Regions from separate parts of the Nonomuraea sp. NPDC046570 genome, predicted to be linked through region 1. Evidence: predicted binding sites of a transcription regulator. Region 1 holds the regulator's gene; each other region holds the start of a gene.
What was found. The regulator HrcA, encoded in region 1, represses chaperone genes, less so after heat shock. The targets are predictions, from matches to a motif close to TTGGCACTCTCNNNNNGAGAGTGCCAA.
Positions count from the first base shown of each region.

Region 2: the regulator HrcA is predicted to act here: its motif matches at 1,680-1,706, upstream of groL (chaperonin GroEL).
Region 3: the regulator HrcA is predicted to act here: its motif matches at 1,383-1,409, upstream of groES (co-chaperone GroES).

Region 1 is NZ_JBEYZF010000006.1:287,644-290,916, reverse strand. Features, by position in the region: gene ABZ911_RS13180 (16S rRNA (uracil(1498)-N(3))-methyltransferase) at 1-148, opposite strand, end outside; gene dnaJ (molecular chaperone DnaJ) at 145-1,284, opposite strand; gene hrcA (heat-inducible transcriptional repressor HrcA) at 1,296-2,312, opposite strand; gene ABZ911_RS13165 (hypothetical protein) at 2,465-3,076, shown strand; gene ABZ911_RS13160 (hypothetical protein) at 3,116-3,273, shown strand, end outside.
Region 2 is NZ_JBEYZF010000013.1:150,424-153,696, reverse strand. Features, by position in the region: gene thrC (threonine synthase) at 1-722, shown strand, start outside; gene ABZ911_RS22270 (MoaD/ThiS family protein) at 735-1,010, shown strand; gene ABZ911_RS22265 (cold-shock protein) at 1,290-1,490, shown strand; gene groL (chaperonin GroEL) at 1,819-3,273, shown strand, end outside.
Region 3 is NZ_JBEYZF010000001.1:143,372-146,644, reverse strand. Features, by position in the region: gene groL (chaperonin GroEL) at 1-919, opposite strand, end outside; gene groES (co-chaperone GroES) at 982-1,296, opposite strand; gene ABZ911_RS00750 (Uma2 family endonuclease) at 1,599-2,216, shown strand; gene ABZ911_RS00745 (SAM-dependent methyltransferase) at 2,239-3,273, shown strand, end outside.

The sequences.
Region 1 (3,273 bases):
CCTCGGCCACCGCACCGGCGCCGTCGGTCAGGTCGACGCGCTCGCCGACGCGTATCCGGCGCACGGCGGCCGCGTGCCGCCCCTCAGGCCCGGCCAGGACGATCTCCGCCCCGGCCAGATCGTCGGCCAGGAAGACCGGGACGCTCATCGGCCGTTGAAGGCGTCTCGCAGCCTGGAGAAGAACCCCTGCTGACCGGGGGCGAACTTGCCGGGCGGGCGCTCCTCGCCGCGCAGCACCGAGAGCTGCCGCAGCAGTTCCTCCTGCGCCTGGTCGAGGCGCGAGGGCGTCTCCACGTTGACGTGTATGAGCAGGTCGCCGCGGCCGGTCTCGCTGAGCCGCTGCACGCCCCTGCCGTACATCGTGATGACCTGCCCCGACTGGGTGCCGGGCCGCACGTCGATCTCCTCCGCGCCGTCGAGCGTCTCGACGGTCAGGATCGTGCCCAGGGCCGCGGCCGTCATCGGGATCTGGACGGTGCAGTGCAGGTCGTCTCCGCGCCGCTCGAATATCTCGTGCGGCTTCTCGACGATCTCCAGGAACAGGTCTCCGGGCGGGCCGCCGCCGGGGCCGATCTCGCCTTCACCGGCGAGCTGGATGTGCGTGCCGTCCTCGACGCCCGCGGGGATGCGGACCTTGATGGTACGGCGGGTGCGGACCCTGCCGTCGCCGGAGCACTCCAGGCACGGGTGCCGGATGATCGACCCGAAGCCGCCGCACTGCGGACATGGCCTGGAGGTCATCACCTGACCGAGGAAGGACCTGGTCACCTGGGAGACCTCGCCACGCCCCTGGCACATGTCGCAGGTGTCGGGGTGGGTGCCGGCCGCGGCGCCGGAGCCGGTGCAGACCTCGCACAGCACGGCCGTGTCGACGGACAGCTCGCGGGTGGTGCCGAAGGCCGACTCGCTCAGGTCGAGCTCCACCCTGATGGTGGCGTTGCGCCCGCGGCGGGCTCGCGAGCGGGGCCCGCGCGACGCGCCGGAGCTGCCGAAGAAGGCGTCCATGATGTCGCTGAAGGGGAAGCCGGCACCGAAGCCGCCCGCACCCGCGCCGGCGCCGGCTCCGCCGAAGGGGTCGCCGCCCAGGTCGTACATCTGCCGCTTGCTGGGATCGGACAGGACCTCGTAGGCCTGGGTGATCTCCTTGAAGCGCTCCTGGGTCTCAGGGTCGGGGTTCACGTCGGGGTGCAGCTCGCGGGCCAGTCGGCGATAGGCCTTCTTGATCTCGTCCTGACTGGCGTCACGGCGCACCCCGAGGGTGCCGTAATAGTCGCTGTTTGCCACTTATCGCCCTCTTATGAAGCAGCCAGGATCTGGCTGACGTAGCGTGCCACGGCGCGCACCGCGCCCATCGTCACCGGGTAATCCATCCGCGTCGGTCCAAGCACGCCCAGCCGGGCCAGTTGCTTGTCGCCAGAACCGTATCCGGTCGCGACGATGGATGTGCCACGGAGTCCGGTGTAGGGGTTCTCGGACCCGATCCGGACGGTGAGCGCGGAGGGCGTGCCGGATGTCTCACCGAGCAGGCGCATCAGCACGACCTGCTCCTCCAGCGCTTCGAGCACGTCGCGCAGGCCCGTGGTGAAGTCGGCGCCCGCGAGATTGGCCGCACCGGCGAAGACGATCTTCTCGTCGTGCCGGTCGACCAGCGTTTCCAGCAGCACCGACAGGATCGTGGCCGCGACCGGCCGGTCCTCGACGGGCAGCCGCTCGGGCAGGTCCACGACCATCTCGGGGACACTGCTCAGGCCGCACCCGTCCAGGCAGGAGTTGAGCATGGCGCGCAGGTGCGCCACGCGGGAGTCCTCGATCACCTCGGGCAGCTCGACGACCCGCTGCTCGACCCGCCCGGTGTTCGTGATCAGCACGAACATCAGGCGCCGGTCGCTCAGCGGCACCAGCTCCACGTGACGCACCGTGGAGTGGGTCAGCGCCGGGTACTGCACGACGGCCACCTGCCGGGTGAGCTGCGCGAGCAGCCGTACCGTGCGCATGACCACGTCGTCCAGGTCGACGGCGCCGGCCAGGAAGGTCTCGATGGCCCGGCGTTCGGCCGACGACAGCGGTTTGACCTGCGAAAGCCTGTCGACGAAGAGCCGGTAGCCCTTGTCCGTCGGCACCCGGCCCGCACTGGTGTGCGGCTGGGTGATGTAGCCCTGCTCCTCCAGCGCGGCCATGTCGTTCCTGACCGTCGCGGGGGAGACGTTGAGGCTGTGGCGCTCGGCGAGCGCCTTGGAGCCCACGGGCTCGTTGGTGGACACGTAGTCCTCGACAATGGCGCGCAGCACTGCAAGCTTCCTGTCGTCGAGCACGTGCTCACCTCCCTGCCTCTACCTTGAGGAAACGACAGCCCTAGCACTCTGTGTTCCCGAGTGCCAAGTGTACGGCTCCCGCCCACAAGGTGCGATAACACCGGCAAGCGTCCTGCTACCGAAGCGCAACCCGAAGATCGACACTATCTGTCATGACATATCCATACCCAGGCCCGTACGGCCCGCCGCCGGTGTTCACGCCCCAGCCTCAGGTCCGTCCGAACGTCGGGTGGATCGTCCTCGCCTGGACGCTGGCCTTCGTGATCAGCGCCTGCACCGTCGTGTTCGGGCTGTTCTCCCTGATGACGACCGTGATCGGCGGCCTGGTCGGCCCCCCGCCGGCCGTCACCTTCAGCGGCGGCCAGAGCGTCACCGTGGAACTGGACCCGGCCGAGCGGCCCGGCTTCTACCGCGACATGCTCACGCCCTTCGACACCGAGCAGACCTGTTCGGTGGCCGGGGGGACGACGGACGACGCCGTGAAGGGGCCGATGGCCTACGGGGAGGGCCTGATGTGGGAGCGGATTCTGGAGATCAAGGTTCCGGCAGCGGGCGAGTACCAGGTGACGTGCGCCGTCACCGCCGGGGAGGCGACCCGGTTCTCGGTGGCGATGGCCACCGCGACGCCCGACCGGACGCTGCCCTACCTGCTGATCTTCGGGGTTCCGGGGGTCTGTGTGGCGGGGGCCACGACCGCGACCGTACTGATCGCGCGCAGGCGGGCCGCGCATCGCAGGGAACTGGGCATCGGCTCGCCGAGGTGATCTGTCCAATTACTCCTTCACGGCCTCACAATTCTGGACATGAGCGACGATTCCTACCCTCCGCCTGAGGACGCCACCCGGCGCGTCTCACGGGACGACCTCCCGCCGCACGGCCAGCCTCCCCCCTGGGCGGCTCAGCCGCACCACCAGCCGCCCTACAGCCAGCCGCCGCCCTACGGCCAGCCCCCATCGGAGGG
Region 2 (3,273 bases), on a different contig from region 1:
TGTTCGGTGGCCGGCTGATCGGCATCGACGGCACCTACGACGAGGTGAACCGGTTCTGCTCCGAGCTGATCGGCGACTCGCTCGGGGACAAGTGGGGCTTCGTCAACGTGAACCTGCGGCCCTATTACGCCGAAGGGTCCAAGACGCTGGCCTACGAGATCGCCGAGCAGCTCGGCTGGCGCATTCCCGACCAGATCGTCATCCCGGTCGCCTCCGGCTCGCAGCTCACGAAGATCGACAAGGGTTTCAAGGAGCTGATCGCGCTGGGGCTGGTGGAGGATCGGCCCTACCGGATCTTCGCCGCGCAGGCCACGGGGTGCTCGCCGGTGTCGGCGGCCTACAAGGCGGGGCACGACGTGGTCCAGCCGGTGAAGCCGGACACCATCGCCAAGTCGCTGGCGATCGGGAACCCCGCCGACGGGCCGTACGTGCTGGACATCGCCCGCCGTACCGGGGGTGCGGTGGAGGATGTCAGTGACGCCGAGGTGGTCGCGGCCATCAAGCTGCTGGCGAGTACGGAGGGCATCTTCGCCGAGACCGCGGGCGGGGTCACGGTGGGCGTGTTGAAGAAACTCGTCGAGGCGGGCACGCTCGATCCTGACGCCGAGACGGTCGTGCTCAACACCGGCGACGGGCTCAAGACGCTCGACGCCGTGGCCGCCGACGCGCAGCCCACCGCCGTGATCAAGCCCTCCCTCGACGCGTTCCGCGCGACCCTCTAGAAAGGCTGAAAAATGAGTGTTTCGGTGCGGATTCCCACCATTCTGCGGACTTATACCGACGGTAACGCCGAAGTGAGTGGCGACGGCGCTACGCTGCGCGAGGTTCTGCAGAAGCTCGACGCCGACTACCCCGGCATCGGCGCGCGCATTCTGGATGAGTCCGGAAAGCTGCGGCGCTTCGTCAACGTCTATGTCGGCGATGAGGATGTGCGATTCGTCGGAGGGCTCGACTGCTCGACTCCGGCGGGCGCGCAGATCTCCATCATCCCGGCGGTCGCGGGCGGCTGAGCCGTCCCGTCACTCCAGGCGCTCCCTTCGGGGGGCGCCTTTGTGTGTTTATGCGCGTTGCTCATGTTCCGCGCGGAGCGAAAGTAGATTTATGTTTCGTTGTGTGGCGGAGGAAAAACGGCGAAGCGGATATTCGGCTGCGGATTGACTCTGTTGCCCACCGGCATGCCACAGGTATGGTCGAGGGCGATCGTGCGGCTGATTTCACTATAAGTCGTGATGATCTCGGATCTCGCGAGTGAATGGGCGGATCCGGAGCCCAGTAAGAGGAGTCGGAAAGTGGCGCAGGGCACCGTCAAATGGTTCAACGCGGACAAGGGCTACGGCTTCATCGCGGTAGACGGTGGTAAGGATGTCTTCGTCCATTACTCAGCGATCATGATGGACGGCTACCGTGCTCTTGAGCAGGGACAGCGCGTCGAGTTCGAGATCACCCAGGGCCAGAAGGGCCCGCAGGCGGAGTCCGTCAGGGCGGTCTGATCCATGTAGCGGGTATGCACCGGCAGCTCACACGGCAACGCAGTACGTGCGGATCTGCCACTCGCGTTTTCGTCGACTCGCGGCGCGCGGGCCCGTCCTCTGGCGGCCGGGCCCGCGCGCTCATGGCTGCTGACCTGGGCCAGGGAGCGTCTGGCTTGCACTCGACGGGGTAGAGTGCTAAACAGTTCGTTGGCACTCTCTCATCGAGAGTGCCAACTACCGGGGATCGAGGCGATGGGGTTCGCCGAATGGAGTCGGACCCTCATGCCGTCGCGGGCGTCGACTCGATCTGCTTGCAAGCCACCCTGCATCTGGGAGGTCTAGCCTTATGGCAGCCAAGATGATCGCGTTTAACGAGGACGCCCGGCGCGGTCTCGAGCGCGGCATGAACCAGCTCGCCGACGCGGTCAAGGTGACCCTCGGCCCCAAGGGCCGTAACGTCGTGCTGGAGAAGAAGTGGGGCGCTCCCACGATCACCAACGATGGTGTGTCCATCGCCAAGGAGATCGAGCTCGAGGACCCGTGGGAGAAGATCGGCGCCGAGCTGGTCAAGGAAGTCGCCAAGAAGACGGACGACGTCGCTGGTGACGGCACCACCACCGCCACCGTGCTCGCCCAGGCGCTGGTCCGCGAGGGCCTCCGCAACGTCGCCGCCGGCGCCAACCCGATGTCCCTGAAGAAGGGCATCGAGGCGGCCGTCGAGCGCGTCAGCGAGGAGCTCTCCAAGCTGGCCAAGGATGTGGAGACCAAGGAGCAGATCGCCTCCACCGCCTCCATCTCCGCCGGTGACGTCGAGATCGGCAACCTCATCGCCGAGGCGATGGACAAGGTTGGCAAGGAAGGTGTCATCACCGTCGAGGAGAGCAACACCTTCGGCCTCGAGCTTGAGCTCACCGAGGGCATGCGCTTCGACAAGGGCTACAACTCGGGCTACTTCGTCACCGACCCCGAGCGCATGGAAGCGGTCCTCGAGGACCCTTACATCCTCATGGTCAACTCGAAGATCTCGGCCAACAAGGACCTGCTGCCGCTGCTCGACAAGGTCGTGCAGGCCGGCAAGCCGCTCCTGATCATCGCTGAGGACGTCGAGGGCGAGGCCCTGGCGACCCTGGTGGTCAACAAGATCCGCGGCCTGTTCCGCTCCGTGGCCGTCAAGGCCCCGGGCTTCGGCGACCGCCGCAAGGCCATGCTCAACGACATCGCCATCCTCACCGGTGGTCAGGTCATCGCCGAGGAGGTCGGCCTCAAGCTCGAGACCGCCACCCTCGACCTGCTGGGCCGCGCGCGCAAGGTCGTCGTCACCAAGGACGAGACGACCATCGTCGACGGCGCCGGTGACGCCGAGCAGATCGCCGGCCGGGTCAACGAGATCCGCGCCGAGATCGACCGCACCGACTCCGACTACGACCGCGAGAAGCTCCAGGAGCGTCTCGCCAAGCTGGCCGGCGGCGTCGCCGTCATCAAGGCCGGCGCGGCGACCGAGGTCGAGCTCAAGGAGCGCAAGCACCGCATCGAGGACGCCGTTCGCAACGCGAAGGCGGCCGTCGAGGAGGGCATCGTCCCCGGCGGCGGCGTGGCGCTGCTGCAGGCCGGCACCAAGGCGTTCGACAAGCTCGAGCTCCAGGGTGACGAGGCCACGGGCGCGGCGATCGTTCGCAAGGCGCTCGAGGAGCCGCTGAAGCAGATCGCCGTCAACGCCGGCCTCGAGGGCGGCGTCGTGGTCGAGCGCGTGCGCAACCTCACCCCGGGTGAGGGCCTCAACGCGGCCACCGGCGAGTACGTC
Region 3 (3,273 bases), on a different contig from region 1:
GCTTGAGGCCGATCTCCTCGCTGACGACCTGGCCGTTGGTCAGGATCGCGATGTCCTGCAGCATGGCCTTGCGGCGGTCGCCGAAGCCCGGAGCCTTGACGGCCACGGAGGTGAAGGTGCCGCGGATCTTGTTCGTCACCAGGACGGCCAGGGCCTCGCCCTCGACGTCCTCGGCGATGACCAGGAGCTGCTTCTTGGTCTGCGCGACCTTCTCCAGCAGCGGCAGGAAGTCCGCGATGGAGGCGATCTTGCCCTGGTGGATCAGGATGTACGGGTCCTCGAGAACCGACTCCATGCGCTCGGGGTCGGTGACCATGTAGGCCGACAGGTAACCCTTGTCGAACTGCAGGCCCTCGGTGAACTCCAGCTCCATGCCCATGGCGTTGGACTCTTCGACGGTGATGACACCGTCCTTGCCCACCTTGTCGAACGCCTCGGCGATCAGCTCGCCGATCTTGGCGTCCTGCGCGGAGATCGTCGCCACATTGGCGATCTCCTTCTTGTCCTCGACCGGGCGGGCCGAGGCGAGCAGCATGTCGCTGACGGCCTTGGCGGCCTGGTCGATGCCCCGCTTGAGCGACAGCGGGGACGCGCCGGCGGCCACGTTGCGCAGACCCTCGCGGACCATGGCCTGGGCCAGGACGGTCGCGGTGGTCGTGCCGTCACCGGCGATGTCGTTGGTCTTGGTGGCCACTTCCTTGGCCAGCTGCGCGCCGAGGTTCTCGTACGGAGCCTCCAGCTCGACCTCGCGAGCGATGGTGACACCGTCGTTGGTGATCGTCGGCGCGCCGAACTTCTTGTCGATGACCACGTTGCGGCCACGCGGGCCGAGGGTCACCTTCACTGCGTCCGCGAGGGCGTTCACGCCACGCTCGAGTGCGCGCCGCGCGTCCTCTTCGAACTCCAGGATCTTCGCCATTCAAAGTCCTCTCAGGCGTCGAAAGCCCCGGGTGCGGTAGGCACCCGGGGCTCGACACGGCTCTACTTCTCGATGATCGCGAGAACGTCGCGGGCGGAGAGCACGAGGTACTCCTCGCCGCCGTACTTGACCTCGGTGCCGCCGTACTTGCTGTAGAGGACGATGTCGCCCTCAGCGACGTCGAGCGGAATCCGCTTGTCGCCCTCGTCGTCCCAGTTACCAGGACCCACAGCGAGGACCTTGCCCTCCTGCGGCTTCTCCTTTGCGGTGTCCGGGATGACCAGGCCGGAAGCGGTGGTCTGCTCGGCCTCAAGCGGCTGAACCACAATGCGGTCGCCGAGCGGCTTAACGGGAACCTTGGTGGCGGTCGTCACGATCGGACCTCCCCTTCAGATTTGAATGATCTAGAAGAGGCGACCAGCTGGGCCTGCCGTCGCGGGTGTCAGACCTGCCTCGTCGCACGTTGGCACTCTCAAGGGGAGAGTGCCAAAACGAAACAGTATGCAAGTGGGCCTTGACAGTCAACACGAACCGCTTCGATGCCCTCTCCGCTGAGAGCGATACACCACGATTCTTCTCCCCCGGGGGACGCACATCTGGGCGAGGGACATGAAGAACCCCACCGGAATGTGGTTCGATGACTACGAACGGCGACGAGACCAACGCTACTGTGAGTGATGTGACCGCCACGATGGAACGCGTCAGAGACGTCCTCGCGAACTGGCCCTATCCGCCAGACGGCGGCTGGACGGCCGACGACCTCGACCTGCTGCCGCAGGACGGACCCCACGGCGAGCCGGACTTCTTCAAGCGCGTCGAACTCGTCGATGGAGCCCTGATCTTCATGTCCCCCCAGCGCCGTTTCCATGACCTCGTCATCCGCCGGCTCGCCGATGTCCTCGACAGGCAGTCCCCGGACGACCTGACCACGGCGACGCAGATGGACCTCAGACTCGGCCCACGGCAACGCCCCTGCCCTGACGCGGTTGTCATCAACGCGTCCGCCGCGGCCGACCTGAGCCGGACGGCGTACGTCTCGTCCGAGGTTCGCCTGGTCATCGAGGTCGTCTCCCCCGAATCGGAGCACAGAGACCGGCACGTGAAGCCGAAGATCTACGCGAACGCGGGCGTGGAGCACTTCTGGCTGGTGGAAGAGGAGCGCGGCAAGCCCGTCATCCACACCTTCCAGCTGGACCCGTCCGCGGGCGAGTACGGCAGCACCGGCGCCTACCGCGGCCAGCTCAAGATCGAAGAGCCGTTCCCCGTCAACATCGACCTCGCGGACCTGCTCCAGTGAGCGTGCACTAGCGTCGTCAGGCGTGGACCTCGACGCCTTCCTGGAGCTTCTGACGCCTCGCGGCCGGCGAGCCCTCGCCGAGGCCGCCGAGCTGGTGGGCGGCGATCCGGTGGTGGCGGCGACCACGCTGCGTAAGACGTACGACGCGGGGCTCACCTCGGCCGCGCTCGCCCAGGCGATGCTCAGGGAGCGCGCCAGAGCCAAGTTCGGCGACGACGCCGCCGTGATGTACTTCACCCCGCACGGTCTCGAACAGTCCACCCGCCGCGAGGTCGCCGACCACCGCGCCCACCGCCTCGCCGCGCAGGGGACGCGCGTCGTGGACGCCTGCTGCGGCGTCGGCGGGGACCTCGTCGCGCTGGCCCGCGCCGGCTGCGTCGTGGACGCCGTGGACACCGACCCGCTGACCGTCGCGGTCGCCAGGGCCAACGCCGACGCGCTCGGAGTCGGCGACAGAGCCGACGTCCGTACGGCCGACGCCGCCGGTGTGGACCCCTCCGGCTACGACGTGCTGTTCGCCGATCCCGCCCGCCGTACCGCCAGGGGCCGGACCTTCGACCCGGGGGCCTACTCGCCGCCGTGGCCCGTGGTGCTCGATCTGGTCGCCAGGTCGGCGGCGGCGTGCCTGAAGGTGGCGCCGGGGATTCCGTACGAGTACATCCCGGAGGGCGCCGAGGCCGAGTGGGTGTCCTACAAGGGCGAGGTCAAGGAGGTCGCCCTGTGGACCGGCGCGCTGGCCGGCGGGGAGCGGCTGGTCCGGCGGGCCACCCTGCTGCCCTCGGGGGCCACGCTGACCTCGTCGGGCACCGAGCGGGCGCCGGTGGGCCCAATCGGACGGTACGTCTACGAGCCCGACGGCGCCGCGGTCCGGGCGCACCTGGTCGCCGAGGTCGCCGCCATGGTCGGCGGCCGCCTGGCAGACCCGATGATCGCCTACATCACCGGCGACGAGCAGGTGGACACGGTGTGGGCGGCGCGGTACGAGGTCGAAGAGGTCATGCCGTTCTCGCTGAAGCGCCTGCGCACCGCCCTCCGCGCGCGCCAGGTCGGAAATATC